2 regions of the Bacillus kalamii genome follow, and region 1 is predicted to be linked to the other one. Evidence: a T-box and tRNA genes for the amino acid it is inferred to sense, from the RefSeq annotation. Region 1 holds a T-box; the other holds one or more tRNA genes.
The links. A T-box is a leader RNA that pairs with one kind of tRNA and senses whether it is charged. The one in region 1 lies ahead of thrS (threonine--tRNA ligase), so its partner is inferred to be a tRNA-Thr.
Positions count from the first base shown of each region.

Region 2: it encodes a tRNA-Thr, which carries the amino acid that the T-box ahead of thrS (threonine--tRNA ligase) is inferred to sense. The anticodon was not compared.

Region 1 is NZ_JBDFMI010000001.1:552,435-558,710, reverse strand. Features, by position in the region: gene rplT (50S ribosomal protein L20) at 56-415, opposite strand; gene rpmI (50S ribosomal protein L35) at 453-653, opposite strand; gene infC (translation initiation factor IF-3) at 684-1,187, opposite strand; ribosomal protein L20 leader region at 1,261-1,397, opposite strand; gene thrS (threonine--tRNA ligase) at 1,540-3,471, opposite strand; T-box leader at 3,597-3,842, opposite strand; gene ytxC (sporulation protein YtxC) at 3,906-4,763, opposite strand; gene ABC357_RS02850 (S41 family peptidase) at 4,847-6,127, opposite strand; gene ABC357_RS02845 (hypothetical protein) at 6,178-6,276, opposite strand, start outside.
Region 2 is NZ_JBDFMI010000001.1:1,833,728-1,840,003, reverse strand. Features, by position in the region: gene ABC357_RS09215 (DedA family protein) at 116-724, shown strand; gene ABC357_RS09210 (ADP-ribosylglycohydrolase family protein) at 823-1,791, opposite strand; tRNA gene ABC357_RS09205 (tRNA-Thr) at 1,989-2,060, shown strand; gene ABC357_RS09200 (LacI family DNA-binding transcriptional regulator) at 2,216-3,205, shown strand; gene ABC357_RS09195 (ABC transporter substrate-binding protein) at 3,290-4,576, shown strand; gene ABC357_RS09190 (carbohydrate ABC transporter permease) at 4,793-6,010, shown strand; gene ABC357_RS09185 (carbohydrate ABC transporter permease) at 6,033-6,276, shown strand, end outside.

The DNA of each region.
Region 1 (6,276 bases):
CATAAAAAAAAGCCATTCGTTGAAGAATGGCTTTTCCCGTTATCAGAACGATAACTTATTTATCTAAATGTTTTTTTGCAGTGTTTGCTAATTCAGTGAATGCAGAAGCATCAGCAATTGCAAGGTCTGCTAACATTTTACGGTTAACTTCGATACCAGCAAGCTTCAAACCATGCATTAAACGGCTGTAAGAAAGACCGTTCATGCGAGCAGCTGCGTTGATACGAGTGATCCAAAGTTTGCGGAAGTCGCGTTTCTTTTGACGACGATCGCGGAATGCATACATTAGAGATTTCATTACTTGTTGGTTAGCAACTTTATATAATGTATGTTTTGAACCATAATAACCTTTAGCTAATTTAAGAACCTTTTTACGACGTTTGCGAGTAACAGTACCGCCTTTTACACGTGGCATGTATTTCCCTCCTATATAAATCGATGCGAACGATTAATTACTTAAGATTGTCTAACATATGACGAATACGTTTGTAATCGCCTGCGCTTACAAGACTAGCTTTACGAAGTTTACGTTTTTGCTTTGTAGATTTGTTTGCAAATAAGTGGCTAGTATATGCGTTTGAACGCTTAAGCTTACCAGATCCAGTTTTTTTGAAACGCTTTGCAGATCCGCGGTGAGTTTTCATTTTAGGCATACGGATTTCCTCCTCATTACAATCTAAAAATTACTTTTCGTTTTTGGGTGCTAAGATTAAGAACATGCTGCGTCCGTCCATTTTAGGAGCTTGTTCTACAGTAGCCAATTCTTTGCACTCTGCAGAGAAGCGGTCCAATACGCGCTGTCCGATTTCTTTATGAGTAATCGCACGACCTTTAAAGCGAATAGATGCTTTCACTTTATCTCCTTTTTCAAGGAACTTATGAGCATTGCGAAGCTTTGTATTAAAGTCATGCTCATCAATTGTCGGGCTCAAGCGAACCTCTTTCAAACTGATGATTTTTTGATTTTTTCGCGCTTCTTTTTCTTTCTTTTGTAGCTCAAAACGGTATTTTCCGTAGTCCATAATACGGGCTACAGGAGGTTTTGCGTTTGGAGCAACTAGCACTACATCAAGATTTACACGAGCGGCAATATCCAGAGCTTCGAATTTTGTCTTAATGCCCAATTGTTCACCGTTTTGGTCAATGAGACGAACTTCGCGGGCACGGATGCCCTCGTTTACCATCATGTCTTTACTAATAGTTAGCCACCTCCAAGGTTTATTTCCGAATACATTCGTTTAAGTTGACGAAGAACATAACCGCATTAAAAAAGTGTGGATGCTGATGCACCCACACGTATGATCACTAATAAGACAATTGTCAAATAGAAAACCAATAACCTGTAAACTGCTGTTTTAGCGTTAGCAGGTGAGAAGCGGGTGCTCCTTCTTTTCTCAAAGAAGTATTCAATTTCATACCTTAGAAATATAACACAGAATGTCCTGTATGTCAAACACAAAACAACTGTCTTAACAACAAAACTTATATTATCAAAGCTGCGTCTTTTTTGCAATAGCTTTTTAAATATTATTTAGTTGTTTAACGTGATACCTCTGCTGTAATCATGTTCTTGAACTCTTCAAATGGCACTGTTTCTGATTTTTGCTCGCCATACTTACGGACATTGACCGCATTTTCTTCCACTTCTTTATCGCCGACAACCAGCATGTATGGAATCTTTTGCATTTGTGCTTCACGGATTTTATAGCCGATTTTCTCATTCCGTTGGTCTAGGTCGACACGAAGTCCTTCAGCCTGTAATTGTTCGCGCACTTGCTTCGCGTAATCTAAATGAACATCAGGCGACACCGGAATGACTTGCACTTGGACAGGAGCCAACCAAGTCGGGAACGCACCTTTATATTCTTCAATTAGGAATGCAACAAAACGCTCCATAGTGGATACAACTCCACGGTGGATAACAACAGGGCGATGAGGCTTGCCGTCTTCACCTACATAAGTAAGGTCAAATCTTTCAGGAAGCAGGAAGTCCAGTTGTACTGTAGAAAGTGTTTCTTCTTTACCAAGCGCTGTTTTGACTTGAATGTCCACTTTAGGGCCATAGAATGCAGCTTCCCCTTCTGCTTCAAAGTAATCCAAGCCAAGGTCATCCATTGCCTGTTTAAGCATACTTTGTGCTTTTTCCCACATTTCATCGTCATCGAAATACTTTTCAGTGTCTTCCGGATCGCGGTAGGATAGGCGGAAGGAATAATCATTGATATTAAAATCTTTGTATACGGCTTGCACAAGCTGTACCACACGTTTGAACTCATCCTGGATTTGATCCGGACGGACAAAGATGTGGGCATCATTCAGTGTCATTGCACGTACGCGCTGCAGGCCGGATAGCGCTCCGCTCATTTCATATCGGTGCATCATGCCAAGCTCAGCGATACGGATCGGCAATTCGCGATAGCTATGGATATCATTTTTGTACACCATCATATGGTGCGGGCAATTCATTGGGCGAAGGACCAATTGTTCATTTTCCATTTCCATTACCGGGAACATATCTTCTTGGTAGTGGTCCCAATGTCCTGAAGTTTTATATAAATCAACGCTTCCGATAACCGGTGTGTACACATGGTCATAGCCAAGGCGCTGTTCTTTATCCACAATATAGCGTTCAATCACACGGCGGATTGTCGCACCCTTAGGAAGCCACATCGGCATCCCTTGGCCTACTTTTTGCGAAGAAGTGAACAAGTTTAATTCTTTGCCGATTTTACGGTGGTCGCGTTCTTTAGCTTCTTCCAATAAACGCAGATGTTCCGCTAAATCTTCTTTTTTGAAGAAAGCTGTGCCGTAAATGCGCTGAAGCATTTTATTATCGCTGTTGCCTCTCCAGTAGGCACCAGCCACGCTCAATAGCTTGAATTCTTTCAATTTTCCGGTAGAAGGCACGTGAACGCCACGGCAAAGGTCAATGAAATCGCCTTGTTCATACACAGTGACTTTTTCATCGGCAGGTATGGCGCCGATCAGTTCAACTTTATATTCGTCATCCTTGAACAGTTCAAGCGCTTCGTCGCGTGTGACTTCTTTACGAACGATTTCAATATTTTCGTTTATGATTTTTTTCATTTCTTTTTCAATGGCAGGAAGGTCTTCTGTAGAAATTGGCTGGTCTACATCGATATCGTAGTAGAAGCCTCCTTCAATGACAGGGCCGACTCCCAGTTTCACATTGTCTTTTCCGTACATTCTTTTCACAGCCTGGGCCATCAGATGCGCAGTACTATGGCGAAGAATTTCAAGCGCCTCTTCTGAATCCGGAGTGATGATTTCAATAGAAGCATCCTCAAGGATAGAGCGTTTCAAGTCATACATTTGTCCGTTGACCTTGCCTGCTAGAGCTTTTTTCTTTAAGCCCGGTGAAATGGAGGCAGCGATTTCTTCTGTTGTAGTACCTTGCCCAAACTCCTTGACAGATCCATCTGGGAATGTGATTTTTAGCATTTCAGACATAATATGTGTTCCTCCTTTTATTGTATGCTTGGACTTTGATGGCTGAATAAAGCCTGTCTAAGCGTTATATATAACATTGATTCAGGGGGCTCGCAGGCCAAGCAAAAAAGCCCGCCCCTGTATAATACAGGGACGAGCTGATATAATTATTATTAACCCGCGGTTCCACCCATGTTTTATCCAGCCGTTTGCCGGATAACACTTTAGAAGCTGATAACGGCAGCTGCCGTCAGTCGCTACATACAAGGAATGCGTTCACAACTGAAGTTTAGAGGTGGTAAATAAATCCCCCGGAATAGGAAGCTCCCAGCGCACGCTTCCCTCTCTAAAAACCGTTTGCAATTTATTCGTGTCCTCATCATTACTTTTACGTATGGTACGTTCGTATGTACATCATTATAGTTTGTTATGTTTATAAAAGCAAGAGAGGTTTGTTACTTTTCGTCTGCTATGTTCTGAAAATTGGCATTTTTTCCAAACTCGCTGAGCGGCAATATCTCAACCCTTTCTTCAAAGATCCGTCGGACAGTCATTAAAATGGGATGGTTTTCCTCATCACTGTATACCGACAGAATTTCTGGAGCAATTGATATAAGCGGAGCCAGCACATTCGAATCGATGTACATAGGATAATCCGAAAACAGGCGCCTGTCCGTATAGCGGACCAAATCAGCCCTGTTCAATTCCTGCAATGAATCATTATAGAACATAAAATGTTCCTTGTGCACAACGTGAAGCCGGGGCAATTTAGGCGAGACAGAATGCATATACCCGCGCAATGTATGGATAAAATTAAGGTATTCCTGTTCCATTTTATACTCATCGATGGCCGTCTCTACAAAATACATAAGCTCTTGGAGAATTCTTTTTTCCCTGAAAGCGAGAAATGCTGAAAACGAAAAGGGGACCCCCCTTTCCAGTATAGATGACAGGCCTTCTTCTAAATTCTGCTGGAGACGCCCCCAAAAGGCAGTCGTCTGCTCATTCTCCATCATCATCATCATGCCCGCGATTTCTATTATCTGGTCACATTCATCCTGCTCTTTATAATAAAAGGATTCTTTTACAATCCGATCCAGCCACAATGGCAGCCACTCTTTTTGTATGTATATAAAGAAAACTCTCTTTAGCGGGACCAGAGCATCCAAGCCGCTTTGCTGTTCCAACCCCACAACTGTATTGCCTGCATTGCGGGACATATGTGAAAGCAATCTCTCATTGCCGGAATCATATTGACATATATGCAAAAATAGTTCCGCTTCATGGGCGGAATCAAAACTGATTGATACCAACCGTACCCCCCCTTACACATGTTCTATACATGTATATGGACATTCTTCTGTTTTAGAAGGAAAAAGGACGGTTTCAATCGGGATTATTTACAGACTTTGCTACTATCGGCAGCTTCAAGGCAATACAGTAAATCTACGTCTGTTCCTATATGCTCCGGCTTCCATGGAATATGGACATGGGGGACAATTCCTTTGCCTTGCATACCCTCCCCTTTATCAACGGACATCATTCTGGATGTCGCATACTGCAATTTGAATTCTTCCTTCCATGTTTGTTCCGCTAAATTTGCATAGTCATTCAAACCGGCAGTAGCCCTTCCTACTACAGTCACTTTCTTCGATAATTTGCATACATCAACAAAAGAATCGCCGGAACTGCCGCAGGCCACATCCGAAAGAATGAAAATTTGTTCCGGGTTCTTCCTTCCCTGTATATCGATGGATTGCCCAGAACGCTGGTGTACATATTTCTGAAATCCCTTTCCTTTATTAGCCTGCATTTCTCTAAGGCAGTGGTTGAAAAAATCCACACTACCCTTATCTTCGGTTATTTGGATAAACTCAAGGAACTCTTTGCTTCTTAATTCTACATTTCTCTTTGTATAATTCATTTCCATTGGATAGAGGTCGTCCGGAATAATGGTTGTCACTCCCACCGGAAAAATAAAGGGCAGCAATCCAAGAAAGGCAGAATCGGCTCCTCCGTAATTAATGCGGACATCCATAATCAACACACGGGATGAACAAAGCAGTGGTTCTACTTCGCCTATCAGCTTTCGGATGGCATCGGCATTGTCGAAGTCCGTCAATGTCATCTTTACAATGCCGTTATCCAGCTTTTCTGCACTATATTGGGGAGAATAGGGGACAACGGGGTATTTTTTCAACGCCTGCTTTCGGGCATGCCCATCCGGCTTCTCCACAGTAGCTTCATTGTACAGCTTCAAAATATCACTCCAGTTCTGCCTTTCCTCGGCTTCTCCATAGAGATCCTTTTTATGCCGGATGGCCAGCTCGCTAATTCCTTCCCCATCCAATGCGGTTATTTTATCGCCTGCCTGAAAATTTTTTTCACTTATAGACTCCGTTATATAGAGGGCATTCTGATACCTTCTCGTCTTGAAACCGCAGTAAGTCCGAGAGGCAGCTTTCACGTGATGGAATGATAAATGTTGATCCTTAAAATCCAGCAAATACTCCTTCACCAGTTTACAAAACAATTCCGACTCCCTTTCTGTTGAACCATCTAGCCGCTTTATTTTCTGTCTGTACTCCTCCGGGTGGTCCCATCCCTGTTTATCTTTAGCCCCTGCATAATCATGATGCATAATATCAATAATTTCTTCGAAAATATCTATAAACATTCTATCGCCCATCCTATCCCACTTTCCGCCATATGATTTCTAACAAATAATTATGCTACTATGCTTAATAAGCTGGAAGAAATGGTTTCACATATTCTCCGTTTTTTTATGTGCAGTGTTAACAGCATGAGAAGGGTAACAACCAGCAT
Region 2 (6,276 bases), 1.3 Mb from region 1:
CTAATCTTGAAATCATTTTGATATTGTCGAAAAAAATGGTATTGTGGTAGTAAGAGCATCGAATCAGAAAACGAACATTTTCAGTTTATTTATGTTAAAGGGAAGTGCTGCTATATTGAGCTTAAACGTACAATATTTGATCGAACATTTTGCCTATTTCGGAATTGTTATTGCATTGGTCGGCGGGATCATCGGATTGCCTATACCTGATGAAATCCTATTAACTTATGTAGGGTATACTATTTATCAGGGGCATCTCTTGCTCTTGCCGGCATTGCTTGTTGCTGTTTTTGCTGCGATGTGCGGTATTTCCCTCAGTTATTTTTTAGGGCGGAAGCTTGGTTTGCCCTTTATTAAAAAATTCGGTCCCACATTTCATATTACGGAAAAGAGGCTACACCTTTCTGGCAGGCTTTTTTCAAAATTGGGATCCTATTTCATATTTCTCGGTTTTTTTATACCTGGAGTGCGGCATGTAACCGCCTATTTAGCGGCTATCCATGGGTATTCTTTCAGGAAGTTTTCACTGTTTGCTTTTTCTGGTGCAGCAGTCTGGGCAACTACTTTTATCATTTTAGGAAATGTGTTCGGCGATCAATGGAGTATAGTTGAAAGCTATTTTATTAAATATAGCGCCTTTTTCATACCCGCATGTATAACAGCTCTTGTGATAGCAGTGTTGGTGTTTTACCGTAAAAAAACAGTATTGAAACAAAATATGTAAGAAATAGCTGGAGATAGAATTATCCGAATGAATACAAGAGATCGAGAGCAAGTTGCCTCGATCTCTTATTTCGTATGGACATAGACGATGCAGGAAGGCTAAATTAGTTGATACTTGTTTTGTTCGCATCGGTGATAGAGAGCGGCGGCAACTTCCAATATTTCGTCTTTTCTAGGGATCGTGGACAGCCAATCTTCTGGAATCTGCGAGCCTCCGTATAGAATTCCGGCCAAACCGCCTGTTAGTGCCGCGATTGTATCGGTATCTTCTCCCAATTCTACAGCCGCTATCAATGCTTCACGAAAGGAGCCAGTAGTCAAAAGGCACCAGAAACAAGCTTCCAAAGTATCCACCACATAGGCGCTGCTCTTGATTTCTTTCTGTGTGCATGAAGATAAATCTGTATGTAAAATCCGTTCAAAATAAGGCAATTCAGCTTTATAATCTGTGTGTTCATAATAATCCAATATATGTCCTCTCATCGTAGCCAATGCCTCTGTCATGGTGGAACCTTCCCATAATGCCTTCACGAGTTCACTATAAATGGAGCAGGCTATGATCGACCTTGGATGGGCGTGGGTAATGGCTGAAACTTCTCCTACCATGCGAAGTCTTTCTTCTAAGGGGAAAGAATCCACAAAAAAAGCAACAGGCAAAATCCTCATCAACGATGCGTTGCCATTGCTGAAGGGGTGCATCTCACCAGCGTCTAGAAGAGTCTGGTCATATTTTAACTTGGATAAAACTTTATAGGTAGTATGGCTAATGAAAAAAGGACGCTTTTTATTATGTGTCCATTTTCCTTCGTAGAACCAGTCTAAAAATGACTGTGTAATTATGTCAGCATGATAGCCATCGCATAGGCATTCAGCGGTGCACATGGTCATAGACGTATCATCGGACCAAGTTCCTGGAGGCTGGTTATGAGTTCCGAAGCCTTCCATCTTCTGAACTGGACCAAATTGGCCTCTTTGTTTAAATTCAAAAGGCAGTCCTAACGCATCCCCTATACAATAGCCCAAAAAAGAAGATGTTAGCGCTTCCATCCTTTGTCTGCTTTTATCCAACAGAATCATCCTTTCCATGAGTATACTTTATTTTCTCACATTTATTCTGCCTTTTAAAAGGAGCTTTATGGCAACTGTTCTTAATTTAGGCAATTCACTTAAAATAGTTAACATTTAGTGAATGAATAAGCGGATCTCTTTACAAGGCTTAAGAAACAGGAGTAAAATATACTTGTCATTAAGACAACTAAATACTTGCTGAAATAGCTCAGTGGTAGAGCAATCGCCTCGTAAGCGATAGGTCGACAGTTCAAATCTGTCTTTCAGCATCATGTAAAAAGGCCCATTCATTGGGTCTTTTTACATTTTTCAGAAAATTTAACTAAAAATGTTGTAATCGCTTTCAAAAACGCATATACTTCAGTTAATCCATGTTGTGAAATCGATTTCATGATTTCGTTCGACTTTTAAAGGAGGGGATGTTCTGGCAACGCTAGCCGATGTCGCTAAATTGACCGGGCTTTCAAGAGCCACCATTTCTCGTGTCATCAATAACCATCCTTATGTATCGGAAGAAAAGAAAAAAGCTGTCCAAGAAGCCATTCGGAAATTGAATTATGTACCGAATGCATCCGCACAAAAACTTCGCAATCAAAAAACCTACACAATTGCCGTACTTGTCCCAAAGCTGACAAATCCATTCTTCGCCTATTTATTGGAGGGAATCGATAAAATCGCTACGGAAAACGGATACTTCATTCTTACATGCCATACTCAATATGATAAACAAAAAGAAATGACATACATGAACTATCTCAAATCAAAACAAGTGGATGGAATCATCCTGACCTCATTTGAAAACGAATGGAGCAAACTGTCTCCCTACCATGCATATGGCCCGTTGGTGCTATGCAATGAATATCAATTCCAGGAACAAGTTCCGTTAGTCAGGCTCAATCAGTTCGAGGGGGCATATATCGGAACGCGCCACCTTATTGAAAACGGGCATAGAAAGATTGGGTATTGCTCAGGCGACCAGCCAACGCCGCTAACGAGAGACAGATACAATGGCTATGCCTACGCTTTACAGGAAGCCGGCATCATGATGGATATCGCATACACATTCCAAGGAATCTTGGATTTGAATGATGGGAAAAAGGTTTTCCATTTAGGCAGAGCAATGGCAGAACCTCCGACAGCTTATTTTACCGGCAGCGACCAAGTTGCCGCTGGGATCATCCTTGAAGCAAAACAACATGGAATTGGTGTTCCCGAACATTTGAGTGTAGTCGGTTTTGATGATCAACAGATTGCTTCCGTGGTAGAGCCTGCTTTAACAACCATCCGCCAGCCTTCTGAATTAATTGGGATGACAGCAATGAAGACCATGTTGAAAGCACTGGATCAAAAACTTGAAAAAGAAGATATGGATATACAGCTTCCATTGGAATTCATCATAAGAAAATCAACCTGACCTACAATGCATAAGCATGACCGATTGGCCGTCCGGCTTTGTAAGCCGGAAATGCTTTCAAAAAACGGTAAAGGGGATTTTACAATGAAGAAAAGAATCATATTAACTGGCGCTTTGGCATTTTCTCTCATGCTGGGAGCCTGCAGTTCGAAGGAAAGTGAAACCGTAGATAAGGCAGACAACAAAGACAAGAAGGTCACTATTGTGTATTCCCGCGGGAAAGATGTAACGAAAGGAACAGAAGAGACGGTTAAAGCGTTTGAGAAAGCACACCCAAATATAAAAGTGAAATTTAAGGAGATGCCAGCCGATACTGGACAACAGCATGATGCGTATGTGACCGCGTTCAACGCCAAATCGTCCGAAATTGATGTGATCGATATGGATGTCATATGGCCCGCTGAATTTGCCCAGGCCGGCTATGTTCTGCCATTGGACCGGTTTATTGAGAAGGACGGCATCGATTTAAACGAATACAATAAGGGAGCACTTTCGGCATCGCAATTTAATGGCAAGCAATGGGCGTTGCCAAAGTTTATTGATGCGGGATTATTATTCTATCGGAAAGATTTAATCAAAGAGGACGAAGTGCCTAAAACATGGGATGACTTGATCAAAATGGCCAAAGCCACAAAAGGCCAGGGCGGAACCAAATTTGGTTATGCCATGCAAGCCAAACAATATGAAGGGCTTGTTTGTAACGCAATTGAATTCATTGCTTCATATGGGGGAAAAGTCATTGATGAAAATGGCAATGTGGTCGTAGATTCCCCGCAAACGATTAAAGGGCTGAAAAAACTTGTTGAAATAGCTAAGTCTGACTTTGTTCCGCAAAACGTAACTGTGTTTGCTGAAACAGAAACTGACCAGGCATATATTGAAGGCCAAGCAGCTTTCGTCCGTAACTGGCCATATGAATTCGCAAGCGCGAATGATAAGGAAAAATCAAAGATTGTCGACAAGGTAGGAGTCGCTCCACTTCCTGCGGGTGATAGCGGTTCTGCAGCTGCATTGGGAGGCTGGCAGGCAGGAATCAATAAAAATTCCAAACATCCTAAAGAAGCATGGGAATTCCTGAAATTCATGGCTGGTGAAGAAGGCCAAAAATTGGGCGCTATTTATGGGGGAAATGCACCAGCTATCACAAAACTTTATGAGGATTCAGATGTATTGAAGGCTAACCCGACATTTGCGGATAAAGGGTTTGTCGAGGGGTTGAATGTGGCAGTATCTAGACCTGTCGCCCCTAATTATCCAGAAATCTCAGAAATCATTCAAATCCAGATTTCTAAAGCCATCGCTGGTGAACAGACGGTTGAACAGGCTGTAAAGAACATGCAGCAGGAAATCGAAGCCAAACTAGTTAAATAAACGCATATTTGATTAGCCTTCATAAGAATATTGAAGGCTAATCCTTTTCTAAAAGGATTCTCATAACCGATTTTTAGAATGGGAGGGTTGAAGATGGATCAACACCCTAAAATTGATCGTGGTGCACCTGCGGATGCCCAGAAGTCATATGGCACAAAAAAGAAGAAGAAAAAAGAGAAGGATTGGTTTTCTGGATATGTGTTAGTCGCCCCGGCAATGATCCTTATTTTGGCGATTGCCATTTGGCCTGTATTGCAATCCTTTTATTTCAGCTTGTTTGATCTCAGGCTGAATGATCCAATCCGTTCCGAAACCCATACGGGCTATAGCATTGATCTGGAGAGATATTTAAACAACTACCCCTTTCTCATAAATGCGCTTGAGAAAGAAAATAAGGACTCGGATGAATTGGCAGGCATAAAAGAAAAATTGCAAAACATTAATCAGACACTGTTAGACACAAAAGGGCTGAAGCAGAATTATGACAAAGTGAATGATCTTCTTGATAACTTTGAGAATGTAGATAGTTCTGTCAGCATTGTTGAATTAAATAAAAAAGATGCGTTAGCCATCCGGAAGCAATTAAGCTCCATTTCTGCTCAGATGAAAGCGATGGCTACTAATCAGCAACTCTCAAAAGAAAGCAAGCTGCCGGGGCTTTCAGACGGTTTGGAAGACAGCGTAATAAAACCGAATTATATCGGGTTAAAGCATTATAAAGATCAATTTACGGACTTAAGGATGTGGAAGGCTTTATCCAATACGGCCATTTTCACGGTCATTTCTGTAGGAATCGAATTACTGATTGGATTGGCGATCGCTTTGTTAATAAACAAGGCGTTTGTGGGCAGAGGTTTGATCCGTGCGTCTATTTTGATCCCATGGGCGATACCGACTGCCGTTTCGGCACTTATGTGGAAGTTTTTATATGATGGCCAAAACGGAATCATTGCAAAGATTTTTGAAAGTGTCGGCCTGGTTGACAATATGGCCATGCTGTTGACAACGAATGTCGGCGCTTTTTTCTCCGTTATTTTTACAGATGTTTGGAAGACAACGCCCTATATGGCCCTATTAATATTGGCAGGGCTGCAAACCATACCATCTTCCTTATATGAGGCCGCTTCAATTGACGGAGCCAGCAAGTGGAAGCAGTTCAAATCGATTACATTGCCATTGTTGAAATCGAGCATAATGGTGGCGCTTCTGTTCAGGACATTGGACGCTTTCAGAGTTTTTGACCTGATATATGTTCTTACAGGGGGCGGACCGGCCAATTCGACCGAAACGATATCTGTTCTAGCCTATAAATATATGTTTTCCCAAACGAATTTTGGGGTCGGATCAGCTCTTTCTGTAATTGTATTCCTTTGTGTCGCATTGATTTCCATGATTTATATTAAAATCCTGGGAAAAGATTTATTGAATGAATGATAGCGAAAGAGGTGACTAACAAATGCAAAGGAAAGCAGGACTGCCCTTTTATATCTTTCTCATCGTTTTTGTCTTTCTTGTCATGTTTCCTTTTCTTTGGATGCTAGCCAGCTCCATAAAGCCGGCAACCGAACTATTTGGCGAGGATGCTTTTAATCCGTTTACATCCCATCCAACCATTGAAAACTACGTATCCGTTTTTACAAATTCACCATTTCTTCGGTATTTATGGAATAGTTTTGTTGTTTCATCCATTACAACCATTT